3 regions of the Paenibacillus sp. HJGM_3 genome follow, and region 2 is predicted to be linked to each of the others. Evidence: riboswitches for the same ligand, from Rfam matches in the RefSeq annotation. Region 2 holds a riboswitch; each other region holds the start of a gene.
What was found. A riboswitch is a leader RNA that binds a small molecule or an ion and turns the genes downstream of it on or off. The one in region 2 is predicted to bind cyclic di-GMP.
Positions count from the first base shown of each region.

Region 1 (5,594 bases), on a different contig from region 2:
CCCGCCCAAAGAGCTCGTAGCGGAGTTCGGGTATGCGATCGATTCGAGCGGCCATATCGGAGAAATCGCCGTGGCGGCGCCGTCCCAGTCCAAGATTCACATCACGTTCTATGGCAAAGCCGCACACGCCGGCGTCAATCCCGAGGATGGCATCAGCGCGATTCAGGTCGCGAGCCGTGCCGTCTCCAAAATGCCGTTGGGCCGCATCGACAGCGAGACGACAGCGAACATCGGCCGTTTCGCCGGCGGCGGGGCGACGAATATCGTCTGCGAGCTCGTGGAGCTCGACGCGGAAGCGCGGAGCCTCGTGCCCGACAAGCTGGAGCGCCAAGTCGAAGCGATGCGGCGAGCGAGCGAGGCGGCTGCCGCGGAGATGGGGGCGCGGTGCGAGTTCAAGTCCGAGATCATTTACCCCGGATATAAGTACGATGAGACCGCACCCGTGGTCAAGCTGGCGCTGAAGGCCATTGAAAAGATCGGCCGCAAGGGCTCGACGTTCCACACCGGCGGCGGCAGCGACGCCAACATGTTCAACGGGATGGGCATTCCGACCGTGAACCTCGCGGTTGGCTACGAGTACATTCACACGACGAAGGAACAGATCGCGATCTCGGAGCTGACCGGCGCGGCTGAGCTTGTGGTGGCGATTGTGAAGGAGACGGCGGCGGGGGCTTAGGGACTCGCGGCCAAAAATAGACAGCCGACTCCAATAGGAGTCGGCTGTTGCCATTTCAGAACAATTACATTTCAGCGGGCGGTTCCCAGATGAACCGTCCCGTATGATCGATATAGCGGCTGGTCGTTTCTTTTCCATTCATTATGGACACGCTTGCTATCCCATTTTCGAATGGGTAAGCGTAACGAAAACTCGGTTGAATGACCCAATCGCCCTTCGTGTTGATGTACCCGTTTTTTTTGGCTGCACCCAAACTGCTGGCTGCAGCAACACCTTCACGAAAATAGTCGGCATTTTCAAACTGAGGCGGGATGACCATGGTGCCTTTGGTATCTATGTACCCCCACGCTCCTCCGTCCGGGGTAGCCATTTTTACGGCGGCCAAGCCCTCCGTGAATTCTCTTGCATCCATATATTTCGCCTCTAGAACGAGCTTTCCGCTAGCATCGATAAATCCCCAAGATGACTTGGGATCGGCGCTCGTTTTTACTGGAGCGAGGCCATGACTGAAGGTTCTAGCCTTCAAGTACTGAAACGGAATGACCTGCTTTCCAGTGGTATCAATATACCCCCAGTTTTTTCGATCCTTGGTGACGGCCGCCAATCCTTCGTTGAAACCTTGCGACTGCGTAATATCCCATGCATATTGCTGGGGTATAACTTCCTTGCCCGTTAAATCCACAAATCCGATTTTATATTCGTCCAGATGAGTGTGAATAGTCATGACAGCAGCCATCCCATCATGAAAGGGAGAAGCCAAGCTGTAGGCGATTCCAGTAAGCGCAGTTCCGGTTTTGTCGATAAATAAAGTATTGGCGGACAGCGAGCCGTTCACGATCGAGACTGGAGCAAGGCCTTGAGAGAATGGATAGGCTGCCCTGTATGTGGGCTCCAATGCAACCTTGCCAGATAAGTCGATATAACCATGCAGCCAAGTCTTCTGTTCATGTATACCAATCACCGCCATCCCGTCTGAGAATGGCTCGGCCGCATCATATTGAGGAGAGACTATCATATGTCCCACTCGATCTATATAGCCGTACTTGTTATTAACCTGCACCGGCCATAGCATTTTGGGCGCGGCCGTGGACTGGGTGTTTTTGGCTTCCTCCAGCAGTTTGGTCAATGCCGGGGATGCTTGCATCTCTATGGCAAGCTCTAGAGGTGTCCGATTACTGGAATCCTTGGCCGAAGTTAGTGCCTGTGCATTTAGTAAGGCTGTCACAACTTCGACTTGATTCAGCTGAACGGCTTCATGAAGCGGGTAGTCGCCGGACAAGCTCTTGGAATTCGGGTCTGCCCCGGTTTGAAGCAGATCCGGCACTAAGGCAGGCAGTTTGGCAATCGCTAGCTCCAGTACCGACTGATTAGCAACGTTTGTGTAATTGGCATATGCTCCGAGCTTCAAATAGGCTTTGGCCTGGAGCAAGTCTTGTTTTGCAATGGAAAGGAGTAGCTTCTCCTCAAGAGTTGTTGACACGGCGATGGTCCGGGTAGTGTCATCCCACTCGATGATACCATTGAGACTCTCAACTACAAAACGAAGCGGGATGAATGTATTTCCATCAATAATCACCGGAGCATAGTCCAACGTATAAGGTTTATTGTTGACTTGTGCCTCAAGGCTTCCAATCTGCAGCTTGATGTCAAAATTGGCGTTATGGCCTTCGATAGACTTATAGCTTTCCTCCCAATTAATGATTAATCCCAGCTTCTCGAAAATCGGACGAAACGGCACGAACGTAGTTCCCTCCCTAATGAATGGGGGCAGCTCCATCTTAAGCTGATGTCGATTCACGAACACCTGGATAGGGGCTGCATCTTCCGCATAAATCGGACTGGCGCATAATAGTGTTGCGGTTAGAGCAAGGGCAAGGGCCTTTTTCAACATAGCTGCAACTCCTTTCATTTCCAACTACTTCGCGCATGGGATTCGACAGAAATCGTCAGAATTCCTTCTTTATTTGTATTTTTCTGATTTGGTGAAGGATTTTTATGGGAAATGCAGAAGAATAAGACGAGCAGTATGGACTGTATAAGATAGGCATAAAGAACCAGATGAATTGAAAAGGCAAACTCGTCGAAAGGCGAGGACGCAAAGCCACGGGCCTAATCCTGAAAGAAGCTGGAATGGTCGCCGGGTTGCCGAGTTTGTTTGGTTTTTTGCTGTATTAATAGGTGAATTCATTAAGAAGGGGCGAATTATCAATGGGTAAGCAATGGAGATTTAAATTCGGTGCAGCCTGTATGGCTTTAACGTTAATGGTTAGTGCCGGATTCGGAGGCATAGGGATCGGGCATGCAGAGGCCGAGGGGGCCCGGCTTACTGAGGAGTTGGATCAAGTTTTGCCTTTCCAGCTGTATAAGTATGGTAAGCCGATACAGAATCAGGCCATTCTCCGAACAGACGGTGCCTACGTATGGAAATGGATGAACCGAGGAAACGGGTTGCAAGGATTGATGACCGACGGGAAAGGGACTTTCTATTATTACGATGACAGCAATATTGTGCATGCTGTGAACAGCGAAAATGAGGAATTATGGATGTCGGAGCCATTCCAAAGTAAAATCATCAGGATGAATCTTTCTGGTAATGGGAATATCATTGTACAAATATCCGGAAATAACTCGACATTCAGAGTTATAGATTCCAAGATGGAGCCTGTTACGACGAAACAACTCGTCCTTCTCAATCGTTTCGGTCAAATCCTGCTTGATCAGACGGTTTTAGAGCCACCTACTTTATCGACAATGCCTGCTTTTGTCGGAGACCAAATCGTTGCCCTTACGGAGGCAGGAGTCGTCAGTTATGACCGGGAGGGTCGAATCCAGTGGAAGTACACAGACCGAATCAAGTTCGAAGGCAGTGGCCAAAGTATCAGAACGAATTTGCTCAGTATTAGGGTATATCCTAGCATTCAGATGGCGGCTCTGTTAACCACGGACGGGGAGTATATCACGATCGATCTCCAAAACGGCAAGCTTCGATCGGTTGAAAAAGCAACGGAACAAACTCTCCGCTATAAGGGAACGAACCGTGTTGTCATTCAGAATGACAAGGGATTGTATTTGGACGGGGAGAAGTGGCTCACCGAAAGCGAGCTGCTGGCTGCATTCGACTCGAGAGCAGCAGTCCCTGCATCAACTGTGCGCAGTATAAACATGCCCGGGGGAAGCTATTCCGTAGTCCCCCAGGAAAACGCTCTTGTTGTGCGGGATTTAGAGGGACAAGTTCGCTACACATACACCTTCCCAGACACGCGATTCACAGTTCCTCGCAATCTAGTATGGAATGAGTCAGGTGATGCCTATTTTAGCGATAGCGGCGGCAATCTTTATGGCCTGGACGCGGAAGGGAACGAGCAATTCCGTTTTATTCGCAACGAGAACAACCTTACGGTCAGTACGCTGGCTCCAGCTCCGGATGGGGGAGTTCTGGGTATTATGGACGGAGTTGGGTTATTCCGTATCTCCCCTGCGGGGATTGGCATTCAAGTGAATGGGGAAGATGTCGCGTTCACCCAGTCACCCTATATTCATGGAGGTACAACGATGGTTCCGTTTCGTCCGGTGTTTGAGAAGTTGGGACTCGATGTGGGCTGGGATGAATGGACCCAGACCGTTCGGGGCACTAAGGCAGGAGTTGACATCCGTTTGCAATTAGGGAGTACGGAAGCGACGGTGGATAATCAACGCACGGAGCTGTCAGTCGCTCCCATGTTGCGGGATGGAACGACATTCGTACCACTTCGCTTCATTGGAGAAGCTCTTCATCTGCAAGTGGAGTGGGACGGCGTGGAGCGTCAGGTGCGGATCGGCAAACCGGATGTGTTGGCTCAGCAGCTTATCGTCCGCTTCCTGAAGCATCTAAGACAAGGGGACGAGCATAAGGCGACGCAAGACTTGTTGGATTCGAGCCGACCTATCGCCGTTCGTGTTCCAGTGCTAGCGCCTTACTTCATAAACACACAATGGAGAAGCGACATTCAATCGATATCGGCGACCTTACAGCCTGACGGCTCCTACTTGGTGAAGACCAGTCAGCGGGACCGGAGTTTCGGCAACAACCTGATCAAGGATATTTTTCAGAACCATTGGTATCAGGTGAAATGGTCGGAACGTGGCGGATGGAAGCTGGACAATTCGGATTTGTTCCAGCGGGGGACGCTGTTTTAGACTGTTGCAGACATAATTAACTGTTGCGCCTGCTACTCTGTTAGTAGAGAGGGGGTGCGGAAATGACCATCATGTGGGCAATAGGGACTGTTGTGACCGTCGAAGAGAATCATCCAGGAGTCCAGGAGCTTCAAGTGCAGATGAGCAACGGGAATTTGGAAGGGGCGGTGCATTTTCCTGGGGAGACGGGGATGATTCGAGTACGAGCGGGAGTTCGAGTTGTACTGAATGTCACTGCGGAGAGGCTGAAGCTGGGCAGCGGCGGAATGCACTTCGTTCACCACGTGCTGGAGCATAAGGGAATGGTTGAACTAGATACCATACCGCAGGCAGAAGGCCACATCATGAAGCTGCGGTATACGCCGCAGCAGCGGGCGGTGCTCGCTGTAGAAGAGGCGGCCAGCCCGCACCACGAGCTGTTCCGGGGCCGGCCTCAGCTGGACGGCCTGCCCGTGCTGATCGGCGAGCTGCACAGCATGCTGCCGATCGCCTGCGCTTGGCTGATGGCCGAGCGCGGCACTGGCGTTGGCGTTGGTGGCCTCCGGCTCTCCTACGTCATGACGGACGGCGGCGCGCTGCCGCTCGCTTACAGCCGGCATGCCGCCGCGCTGACCGCCTGCGGCTGGCTCGCCGGCACGGTCACGTACGGCCACGCCTACGGCGGCACCCATGAAGCCGTGAACAAGTTCACGGCGCTGCTCACCGCCCGGCACGTGCACCGGGCGGACATCGCGATCGCGAC
Region 1 covers NZ_JBJGED010000040.1:8,688-14,281, reverse strand. The annotation lists gene ACI5FR_RS30355 (M20/M25/M40 family metallo-hydrolase) at 1-676, shown strand, start outside; gene ACI5FR_RS30350 (WG repeat-containing protein) at 741-2,567, opposite strand; cyclic di-GMP riboswitch class I at 2,737-2,826, shown strand; gene ACI5FR_RS30345 (stalk domain-containing protein) at 2,885-4,852, shown strand; gene ACI5FR_RS30340 (DUF3866 family protein) at 4,915-5,594, shown strand, end outside.
Region 1: linked by a shared signal. The riboswitch ahead of ACI5FR_RS30345 (stalk domain-containing protein) and the one ahead of ACI5FR_RS33005 (hypothetical protein) in region 2 are both predicted to bind cyclic di-GMP.

Region 2 (5,594 bases):
TGCATGTTCACCGTCGCCACATTGCTGGCCGACGTCGATTCAAGCACTTGAACCCCTTCGACTTGCCGAAGGGCCCGCTCGAGCGGAATCGCCACTTCGTTCTGCACCTCTTGCGGCGTCGCTCCCGGGTACAGCGCAGTAACGAATAAGTACGGGATGGCGATATCCGGCATCGACTCCTGCTTGAATTTCGTGGCCGAGTAAACACCTCCGCAGGCGACCAGCAGCACCAGGATCACGATGGCGATCGGATTGCGCAAGCTGAATTTGGTCATAATCATGCCGCTCTCAACCTTCCTATGTACAGGCATTATATAGAAGAATAGCTCGTTCAAAAGTCGTTCTTGCAGCTAAATCATAGCGAATGCTAGTCCGGGAAGTCAATGCACCCTTCGTCTACGAGGTCGCCACGCATTCGCTGCCCGTCTCCGGCTTGACCGGGATTACGGGGATGGCCACGGTGGACGGCAAAATTTGGGGACTGCCGACCGGCCATACCGCCCTCAAGCGGTATGCCTTCTAGATTGACTACCTAAGCCACGCATCACGAAAAGACCGTCCGGAATCCGGACGGTCTTTGCTCTTCGCCACCAGAGGGGACGATTAGAAATTGAAATTGTCCGGATCGGCCCCGACCCGGCGGTTCTCGTTCAGCGCGTCGATGGACGCCATCTCCTCAGGCGTCAATTCGAAGTCGAAGATCGCCGCGTTCGCCTCGATCCGGCTAGGCGTGACGGACTTCGGAATCGTAACAAGGCCATGCTGGATGTCCCAGCGGAGGATGGCTTGGGCCGCCGATTTGCCATGCGCGGCTCCGATCTTCGCCAGCAGCGGATGGTCGAGCAGCTCGCCGCCCTGCATCAGCGGGCTCCAAGCTTCGATCTGAATGCCCTTCGCTTGGGCATACTCGCGCAGCGGCTGCTGGGTGAGCCGCGGATGAAGCTCGACCTGGTCTACGGCAGGAACGACCTTCGCGTCCTGCAGCAAATCCTCCAGGTGGTGCACATGGAAATTGCTTACGCCGATTGCCCGTACCCGTCCGTCCGCATACAGCTTTTCCAGCGCTCTCCAGGTGTCTTTATATTTGCCTTTAACCGGCCAATGAATCAGATACAGGTCCAGCACTTCGAGCCCCAGCTTGTCCATGCTCGTCTCGAACGCCCGCAGCGTGGAATCGTAGCCTTGTTCGCTGTTCCACACCTTCGACGTGACGAACAGCTCGCCTCGGCCAACGCCGCAAGTGCGGATCGCTTCCCCGACCGCCGCCTCGTTGCCATAGATCGCCGCCGTATCAATGCTGCGGTAGCCGGCCTTCACGGCCGCGTGCACCGCGTCGATCAGCACCTTGTCGTCGGTCACTTTCCAGACACCCAAGCCCAGCCGAGGCATCTCGACTCCATTGTTCAAAATGGTGAATGTGTTCGAAATCATACGAACCCCTCCAATCGATAGTGTGGTGGCGCATAGCCCTCATTATAGCATACCGTTCCCTAATCAAATAAAAGATCCGGGACTGTACGCCGCCGGTCCCTGATCTATGGATGGGATCGGGATATTCGGAAATTTGCAGCGATGATACGGAAGAGCAAATAAAGTCCCACGCCGATGACCGCCCCCGCGGTATCGATGCCGACGTCGATCGCGAGCGGCGTCCGGTCGCCCGTCAGGCTCTGATGGAATTCATCCGAGGCCGCATACAGGGCGCAGAATAGAACGCTGAGTCCGAATAGCGCCGCCTTCCGGCGGATTCGGTACAACGCGTACGCAACCGCCGCCCCCAACGCCATATAGATGAACAAGTGCGCTCCCTTGCGGATGAAAAATTCTACGAAGCCCGGCACGCCCAAGTGCTGAATGCTGACGACCTCCCCGGCGTACTGGAACCGGACTCCCGAGAACTGCTCGGCAATTTGCTTCTCGGGCAACAGCTTGTGCAGCCTCGGCCTCATATCTTGCTTGTGATACGGCTGGGAGGAGGAGTAAAAAATGACGGCCATGATCAAAACGGCCGGAATCCATCGTATGTAAGATGTTGCTCTCACCTGCATGCCCCTTCCCGGCCTTGGTCTCTCGTACAAGCGTATTCCTTGATTATAAATCAATTCCAAAAGGACGCCAACTTGACAACCCGGGCGAAATGAGAGAAGGGGCTGTCCGGCGGGTTGCAACACCACCGAGATCAGCCCCTATTCTGAAAAACGTCTACTTCATCACGATACCGCCGTTCCGCGCTTGTATTCCTGGCATGACAGGCAAGTCGCCACGTCGACACAGGTCGGGTGCATCGCTCCGGTGAACTTGGTGCAATAGATCGGCGTTTTGAATTCAATGTTCGAGGAAATCATCGAGCAGTAAGCACAGCCTCCGATCAATTCCACCGTCAGCCGATGGAGATCGGTTTTCAACTGCTTTACTTCATCCACTATTTCACCCCCTAAGTTTCCCACAAAGTGACGCGTTGCCTCACCAACCAAACGATGCGTATAAATACAAAAAAGACGCTGCCCTAAAGACAGCGTCTACCATCCGCTCTTGGGCAACCCGGCTGTCATAGCATTCGCTGTAGACCCGTGGCTTTGCGTCCCCGCCTTTCGTGCGGGTTTGCCATATCATGCTAATGAACTATCGTACCTCTCAAACAGAGAAAATAGTATCATACTACTCCCCTTGGCGTAATAGGACCAAAGCACTAATTGTTGTCAGCTTTACTTACATCAGCTTCACCGCTTCAAACCGCAGCCTGACGTAGTCCACCGTCCACACCCCGTCCGCGAACAATTCCGCTCGGAGCGCCTGCCCGACGTCGGCGATGACGGCCTCGACTTGCTCCGCTGTGAGGCCGCTCCAATAGGCTCCTCCGAACATGGTGAGCCAGTGGCGCAGCCCATGGTCGCCGTCGTTCAGCGGCGTGGGCCGCTCGAACGTGACGAGCCGCCTGACCGTGAACCCCTGGGCCTCCAACAGCGTCGCATATTCGCCTGCCGAGGGGAAGAACCAGGGGTTGCGCGCGGCGGCGTCAATGCCGAGGCGCCCTACGGCCTGCTCGAGCGCATGCACGATGCGCTCGACGTTGCCGCGGGCGCCGAACTCGCCGACGAACCGGCCGCCAGGCCGGAGCGCCGCGGCTACCCCGCGGATGACGGCTGCCGGCCGCGTCATCCAATGCAGCGCCGCGTTCGAGAACACGGCGTCATACGTGCGGGCGGGGCGGAAGCCGTGCGCGTCCGCCACCTCGAAGTGCAGGCCCGGGTACTTGCGCCGGGCCTCCAGGATCATCGCCTCCGAGGCATCCAGGCCGTCGGCGGCGGCTCCCTTCGCGGCGATCTGCGCCGTCAGATCGCCCGTGCCGCAGCCGAGGTCGAGCACATGCTCGCCCGGCCTCGGCGCCAGCCAGTCCACGGCCCCCATCCCGTAGGCCGAGACGAAGCCCAGCTGCCGGTCGTACAAGGTGGAATTCCAGTCTGTCGGTTGCGGTGCGTGGTTCCATTCCATGCAACTCACTCTCCTTTTAGTACCAGTTTGACGCACGAAACGTTATAAGTGAAATATATAATAACTATCGATTCTATAATCGATGCCTATAACGGAACGAGCACCTAAGGAGCACGAGCTGCTGCAGCCAAATAGACGCATTTGCCCGAAAACTCTATCATTTGATAATCCAGGCCATATTTGATAAAGTGCCCTTTGGAATGTTCAACTACAGGAGGGTACGATCGCTTTGATAACCGAAGTAACCAAACCGGACTTGACGCCGATGCCGATCTATCGCTGCAGCAACCGGGATTGCAAAGCCTGGGTGCGCGAGGAATTGACGACGGCGCCATCGCCGGAATGCCCGCTGTGCCGCAGCAAGATGATCCGCAGCATCAAGCATTTGCCTAAGCTGGCCAAAGCGAAACAGCCGCGATCGAGGTAAGGCACCGTTTTCGCTCCAAGCCGTCGGGGTGTCCAGCGTTTGTTCTTATTCCCAAATTCCTAGCGTCACTGCGAACTAAAGCCCGAAGCCCGCTCCATGTGAGCGAACTTCGGGCTTTACGCTTTTCGCTTTAAGCTTTACTCGTCTTCGGCCGCTCAGCGGTTCAACAGGCTGCCCACGTAGCGCAGCAGTTCGTTGGCCGAACCGGTCGTATACCCGTGCTCGTCGACCAGCCGCTTGATGACCTCGTTGATCTTCTTCAGCTGATTCTCGTCCGGGGTCTTCGTGGATGTCGTGATCTTCACGATGTCCTTCAGATCGGTGAACAGCTTCCGCTCGATCGCCTCGCGCAGCCGTTCGTGGCTGCCGTGCTCGAACTTTCTGCCTTTACGCGCGTAGCTCGACATCCGGATCAGGATCTCCTCGCGGAACGCCTTCTTCGCGTTCTCCGAGACGCCGATCTGCTCCTCGATCGACCGCATCAGCCGCTCATCCGGATCCATCTCCTCGCCGGTCAGCGGGTCTTTGATTTTTTGCCAATTGCAGTACGCTTCGATGTTGTCCAGGTAGTTGTTGAACAGTGTCTTCGCCGACTCCTCGTACGAGTAGACGAACGCCTTCTGCACTTCCTTCTTCGCCAGCTCGTCGTATTCCTTGCGCGCCACGGAGATGTAGTTCAAGTACCGCTCCCGCTCCTCCTTCGTGATCGAAGGGTGTTGGTCGAGGCCGTCCTTGAGCGCGCGCAGCACGTCGAGGGCGTTGATGAACTCCAGGTTTTGCCGGATGAGCGCGCTCGAGATGCGGTTGATTACGTAGCGCGGATCGATGCCGGTCATGCCTTCTTCGATGTATTCGTTCTGCATCTCCTTCAGGTCCGCGTCCTTGAACCCCTCCACGGTTTCGCCGTCGTACAGCCGCATTTTCTTAACGAGGTCCATCCCCTGCTTCTTCGATTCCTTGAGCCGGGTCAGGACGGAGAAGATCGCGGCCGCGCGGAGCGAATGCGGTGCGATGTGGATGTGCTTCATGTCGCTTTGCTGGATGAGCTTGCGGTAAATTTTCTCCTCCTCCGACACCTTCAGGTTGTACGGGATCTGCATGACGATCATCCGCGATTGAAGCGCCTCGTTCTTCTTGTTGGCGATGAACGATTTGTATTCGGATTCATTCGTGTGGGCCACAATGAGCTCATCGGCGGAGATGAGTGCGAACCGGCCTGCCTTGAAATTGCCCTCCTGCGTCAGCGACAGCAAGTTCCAGAGGAACTTCTCGTCGCACTTCAGCATTTCCTGGAATTCCATAAGGCCCCGATTCGCTTTGTTCAGCTCTCCGTCGAACCGGTAAGCCCGGGGATCGGACTCGGTGCCGTATTCCGTAATCGTGGAGAAGTCGATGCTGCCGGTGAGGTCGGCGATGTCCTGCGACTTCGGATCCGACGGACTGAATGTCCCGATGCCGACGCGCTCCTCCTCCGACAGGAAAATACGCTCCACTTGCACATCCTCGATCCGGCTGTCATATTCGGTTTTGAGCCTCATCGAGCAGGAGGGGCATAAGCTGCCTTCAATCTTGACCCCGAGCTCCCTTTCTACGTCGGCTCTCAGCTCGGTGGGGACGAGGTGCAGCGGCTCCTCGTGCATCGGGCAGCCTTTGATCGCATATACCGCCCCTTCCG
Region 2 covers NZ_JBJGED010000050.1:9,623-15,216, forward strand. The annotation lists gene ACI5FR_RS32985 (efflux RND transporter permease subunit) at 1-281, opposite strand, end outside; gene ACI5FR_RS32990 (hypothetical protein) at 365-523, shown strand; gene ACI5FR_RS32995 (aldo/keto reductase) at 604-1,431, opposite strand; gene ACI5FR_RS33000 (VanZ family protein) at 1,536-2,042, opposite strand; gene ACI5FR_RS33005 (hypothetical protein) at 2,211-2,423, opposite strand; cyclic di-GMP riboswitch class I at 2,533-2,616, opposite strand; gene ACI5FR_RS33010 (class I SAM-dependent methyltransferase) at 2,710-3,492, opposite strand; gene ACI5FR_RS33015 (cold-inducible protein YdjO-related protein) at 3,722-3,919, shown strand; gene ACI5FR_RS33020 (PrkA family serine protein kinase) at 4,075-5,594, opposite strand, start outside.

Region 3 (5,594 bases), on a different contig from region 2:
GCGACGTTGGCACCATGACCGTCCAGGAGCAGCTTCAGCTCTTCCACCTTGCCTTTGCCGATCAACCACCGGGAATCTGCCGCGTCCTTCGCCTGCACCATCGTATCGAGCACTTCGACGCCCGCCGTCTCCGCGAGACGGACGAGCTCCTCCAGCGAATATTGGATCATCGCTTCCGTCAGCCGGTCACTCTTCAGCACGAGACTGACGAGGACCGCCTTCTCTTCTTGACGTACATTCACCTCATGCGAGGACACTTTCATGCATCTACCTCCGGACTTGCCAGATTGATGTCCATTTTCCAATAAACTCGTCTTATTGTACCACAGCAAGGACGGATCTAAAAAAAGCTCCGCAAAGGAGCTTTTTCATAGTGCTTGCCGTGCTTGAAGCTTGATCTGCACGGTAGTGCCCTCGCCCGGATTATGGCACACATACAGCGAGCCTTGATGGTCCCGCACGATCCGCGACGACACCCACAACCCGACCCCCAGCCCATATGGTTTGGTCGTGTAGAAACGATCCCCGATTTGCCGGAGCGCCTCATCATCCAGCGGACCGCCCTGATCGCGAATGCGGATGACGACCGCGTCCATCTCCTGCACCAGATCGATGAAGACGCATCCGCCGGGCGGGGTCGCCTCCAGAGCGTTCGTCATCAAGTGCAGAAGCGTCAGCTTAATCCGGGACGCATCGCAGAGGATGTCCCGCATATCCGTATCCGACCGGATCTCCCAGTGAACGTCGGCTATGAACGCCTTGGGCTCGAGCAGGCGGACAACTTGTGCGACGAGCGTCGCCGGCGAGTGCAGCTCGAGAGGACCCATCGGCTTCGTAGGGAGGGTCCCGCCCTCCAGGAGGAGAGCCAGATGCTCCAACTCGCGGCGCATAACCCCATAGAGCGGCGTCCGTTCTGCATCCTGCTCCATTAGCAGCTCGACTACCTCGGACAAGGCATTCAACGGGCCCTGTAGCTCCTCAGTGAATTTGACCGCCGTGCGGGACATGGCGTCGAGCTTGTCGGCCTCGCGCTGCCGCTCCTCCTCGAGCTTGATACCACTCTGGTCCTTGGCCAGCGCGTAGAAGCCGGCAATCTTGTGATTCACGATGATCGGGATATTCATCACGTGAACCGGCACTTGTTTGCCGTTGCCGGTCATTACCGTCACATCATAATCGATCGGACTGCCTTTGACCGTATAGGTCATATAATGCTCCAACGCTTTCGCTTGCTCAGTCGGACATATAATCGAATTGAACGTGAGCTCCTTGATCTCTTCGGCCTTGTAACCGAGAAGCTCCTCTGCAGCCGGATTCATATCGAGCAGGGTGCCCTGGCTGTCGAACGTGCAGATCGGGTCGGGATGGTGCTCGAACAATTGCTCGGACTGATTCAGCGTAAGCGGTGCCCGGTTGCGCAGCTTGCGTTCGTACATATGCAGATCGGCCAGGTGCATCAGCTGCTCCATATCCTTCGTGTGTCCGGTCGAGACGGCCTCGCCGATGGAGAAAGTAAACAGGAGCGGGTCGCCCCCGCGCTCGGGAATATAGCGGCTTTGGTTCAGTCGCCCTTCGATCTTGTCCAGCAGCTCCTCGGTGCGAGCGTGATCTTCTACGACGAGCACGAACTCATCGCCCCCCAACCGGCCCACCACCCCGTTCAAGCCTTCGGTCATCTTCTTCAGCGCTCCCGCGAAATGGACGATCACTTGATTGCCGACCATATGGCCGTATGTATCGTTAATTTGCTTGAAATGATCAAGGTCGATCAATAAGACTCTCACCCGCCGCCCGACGTCAAGGAGCTTTTGCCCGAACAACAGCGTCTGTTGCAGGGAGTGAAGCCCCGTCAGCGAGTCGATCATGGACAAGTGCCGGTATTCGTTGCGCTCCTTCAATAACCTTCGGATGATGTGAGCAAGCAAGGAATAGACGAGTGCATTCAATTGGACGGCGAACATATTCGACCATAGCACTTCGCTCTCCAAATGGCCTTGATACCGGAGCAAAAAGAAGGACGATAAAAGTCCCGCCGCAAATGAGATACGCGGATTCGGCTCGATCAGAGCGAACAGGAGCAGCAAAGGATACAGGATGAACCGAAAACAGTAGAAATCTACTTGCGGGAGGAAGACGAAGAGAAGTCCAAAAGCCAATCCGGCGAACATATTCGATTTTAGCCTGGAGGAGCGATTGCGGACGAGCAGTGCAAGACTGAGCGAAAAGGCAATCGAAACGGCGAGCTGGAAGCCACGGTCGAGTCCGGCTGCGATCGCGCTGGCCGATGTGAAAACTGCGAGCGGGATCATGAGCACTTCCATTCGTTCGTACGGAAGGTTAGAGCGCCATTTCAAGCGAATGATCGGTTTTAGCATAGGATCTTCCTTTCATCACAAACACCTGAAAACGAAAAAGCCATTCCGATAGCACAATCGGAACAGCTGGGTATGCATCAAAAAAACATAGGGATCCTGTTTTTTCTTCGGCAACCCAGCTGTCATAGTTCGGGAAGAACCTTAGACCTGTGGCTTTGCGTCCTTGCCTTTCGACAAGTTTGCCATTATCGAAAACGGGGGATTGAAAATTAGTTCTTTTTTACTATACCACGAATGCAAATCGATTCCAAGAGCCAATTTATCAGAATATTCCAAATTGTGATATTTGACACAAAAATCGATGATCGCTTATCATAACTGTTTTCTTACGAAATCCCATCATCAGCTTGTCTATTCGCCTAAGTCTTGAACAATGTCAAAAATAGGTCTTATGACTCATCTCGCTCCAGCTCGCAAATTGACCCTGCAATATACCGGGTTCCGTCCTCGAGATAGTAATAATAAGTGATCAGCACACGTCCGTCCGGCAGTTGCGCCGCGCTCGTGTACCCGATATCGGTTCCGTAGCCGTCGTCCCGGATGACATATTCCGGAGCCGTGCCAATGTTCGTACACTCCGGATCGAGCAAGAGCGCTCGGATGCCATACGGCTCCAGCCGATACCCATAGTTCAGCAGCACCCGTCCATCCGCCAGGCGCAGCGCATTGAACGGACTTGGCGAGTAGATCGGCCACATCTTGACCTCGCTCCACGTCCGCCCCCCGTCGTGCGACTCGGACGTGAAGAGCGGCGATGCCGTCCTTTCTTCTCCCGGCTCCTTGTTCAGCTTCACGCTGCGGATGAACAGGATCAGCTTGCCTGATTCCGTCTGAAACAGGTTCGGCTCGTGATAATGGTATTGCCCTTCATACCCGGGGAGTACGGCGAGACGCTCCCAACTCTGTCCGCGGTCCTCCGTTCGCCCTACCGTCACGTTGAATGTATCGCCCTCCCGCTCATAGAACGGAGCCAGAATCGCTCCATCCTCCAGCTCCACGGAATTCCCACGGATGACAACATCCCCGAGCTCCACCAACTCTGGCGTATCCCAAGTCTGTCCCCCATCTGCGGAACGGATCGAATAGCAGCCCGCCATACGGCCGATCCAGCGATCCATGACTCGGTGCCAAGTACCCGGCTTCATCTCTGCGGGAGCATCGTCACGTTCGTACACCTTCCAGGTGAAATAGGTGACGAATATCGTCCCGTCTCTCAGCACATTGAGGCTGGGATCCTGAACGCCATGGAAGAAGTCATCCCATATAATGGTCGCGTCCGTATCCCAGTCCAGACCGTCCGTCGAACGGATCGTGACGGCCTTCGAGGAAGCGTCTACGTGCGTGATCGCTCCGTCATAGGCCGTGCGGCGATCGGGCGCTTGCCGGAAGCCGATCCGGTAAGATCCGTCGTTCAACCGTATGATGGTCGGAAACGTGTTATAATGCTCATCCTTGTAAATCTCTACATGTTTAATCGTTTTAATGACGGCCATTGCAAGTCCTCCTTTAACCTCTAAATCAACCTGATTTAAACCCATCTCATCCTTTCAGCGACCCGATCATAACCCCTTTGGCAAAATACTTCTGAAGAAACGGATACACGGCGATAATCGGCGTAATCGCGGCAATGATCGTCGCGGCCTTGACCGACTGATTCGTCACTTCGGTCGTGATCTGGATGTATATGCCCGTACTCGTCGTGTCGATCCGGTCCTGCTGGAAAATTTTCTGCACGAGCAGCTGCAGCACGAAATCGCTTTTCTCCCGCAAATAGATCATCGCATCGAACCAGGCATTCCAGTGGGAGACGCCCGACCATAAGGCGATTACGGCAATAATCGGCATCGAGAGCGGGAAGATGATGCGGAAAGCGACCTGCACCGGGTTCGCGCCGTCGATGAGCGCCGAGTCCTCGAGCTCCTTCGGGAAGCCCATGAGAAAATTACGGGCCAAAATGATATACCAAGCATTGGCCAGCGTAGGCAGGATGAGCGCCCACATGGAATTCAGCAGCCCCAAGTGGCGGATGTTCAAGTAGGTGGGGATCAGTCCGCCGTTGAAAACAATCGTGAACAGCATGAACAAAGTAATCGCATTACGGAACGGCAAATCTCGGCGTGAGAGCGAGTATGCCGCGCACATCGTGACGATGACCGTAAGTCCGGCCCCCAGGACTGTGCGGAGGATCGTATTGCGATAGGCGATGTAGATAATGTCGCTGCTGAACAGCTGCTTATATGAGGCCAGATTGATCCCGTCCGCCCACAGCCGGAGGCCCAGCTTGTCGACGTAAGCCGGCGCGGTCATGGACAGCATAATCAGGTTCCAGAACGGATAGAGGAACAGGAGGGACAACACGACCATCAGCCCGATGTTGAACCAATCGAACGATCGGCTTAGCAAGCTCTTGGACCTATAAGTATTCACTTGGCCGTCCCCCTCACCAAATTCCGTATTCGTTAAAGCGTTTGACGATGTAGTTCGTCCCGACGACCAGCACGAGCGCGACCACATTCTTGAACAAGCCCACAGCCGTGGAGAACCCGTATTTCGTATCAATGAGCCCGATGCGGTATACATATGTGTCGATAATATCCGCTACACTGTACACGGCCGGATTGTAAAGATTGAAAATTTGGTCGAAGCCGGCATTCATGACGCCCCCGACGTTCAGGATGAACAGGACGGTCATGACCGGAACCAGGGAAGGCAGCGTAATGTAGCGGATTTGATGGAAGCGGTTCGCTCCGTCAATCGTCGCGGATTCGTACTGGTCCTGGTTGATGCCGGCGATCGCCGCCAGATAGATGATGCTGCCCCAGCCGACACTTTGCCACAAATGGCTGACGACGAGCACTCCGACGAACGTGTCCGGGTTGGCCAGGAAATGAATGGGCTCGCCTCCGAACAGCGTAATGACGTAATTAAGCGCCCCTCTCGATGGGGACAGCAGCTCGATCATAATCCCGGACAAAATAACCCAGGACATGAAGTGGGGCAAATAGGAGATCGTCTGGACGACGCGCTTGAAGCTGCCGTTCGCGAGTTCGTTGAACAGCAATGCTAGAAGGATCGGCGCCGGAAATCCGAACAAGATGTGCAAGCCGCTGATGATGAGCGTATTGCGCAGGATGCGCCAGAAGAACATGTCCCCGAACAGCTGGTTGAAGTTGTCCAGGCCGATCCAGGGGCTGCCCCAGATTCCGTCGATAAAGCGAT
Region 3 covers NZ_JBJGED010000002.1:344,252-349,845, forward strand. The annotation lists gene hflX (GTPase HflX) at 1-263, opposite strand, end outside; gene ACI5FR_RS03850 (diguanylate cyclase domain-containing protein) at 369-2,375, opposite strand; cyclic di-GMP riboswitch class I at 2,482-2,569, opposite strand; gene ACI5FR_RS03855 (sialidase family protein) at 2,765-3,868, opposite strand; gene ACI5FR_RS03860 (carbohydrate ABC transporter permease) at 3,915-4,802, opposite strand; gene ACI5FR_RS03865 (ABC transporter permease) at 4,816-5,594, opposite strand, start outside.
Region 3: linked by a shared signal. The riboswitch ahead of ACI5FR_RS03850 (diguanylate cyclase domain-containing protein) and the one ahead of ACI5FR_RS33005 (hypothetical protein) in region 2 are both predicted to bind cyclic di-GMP.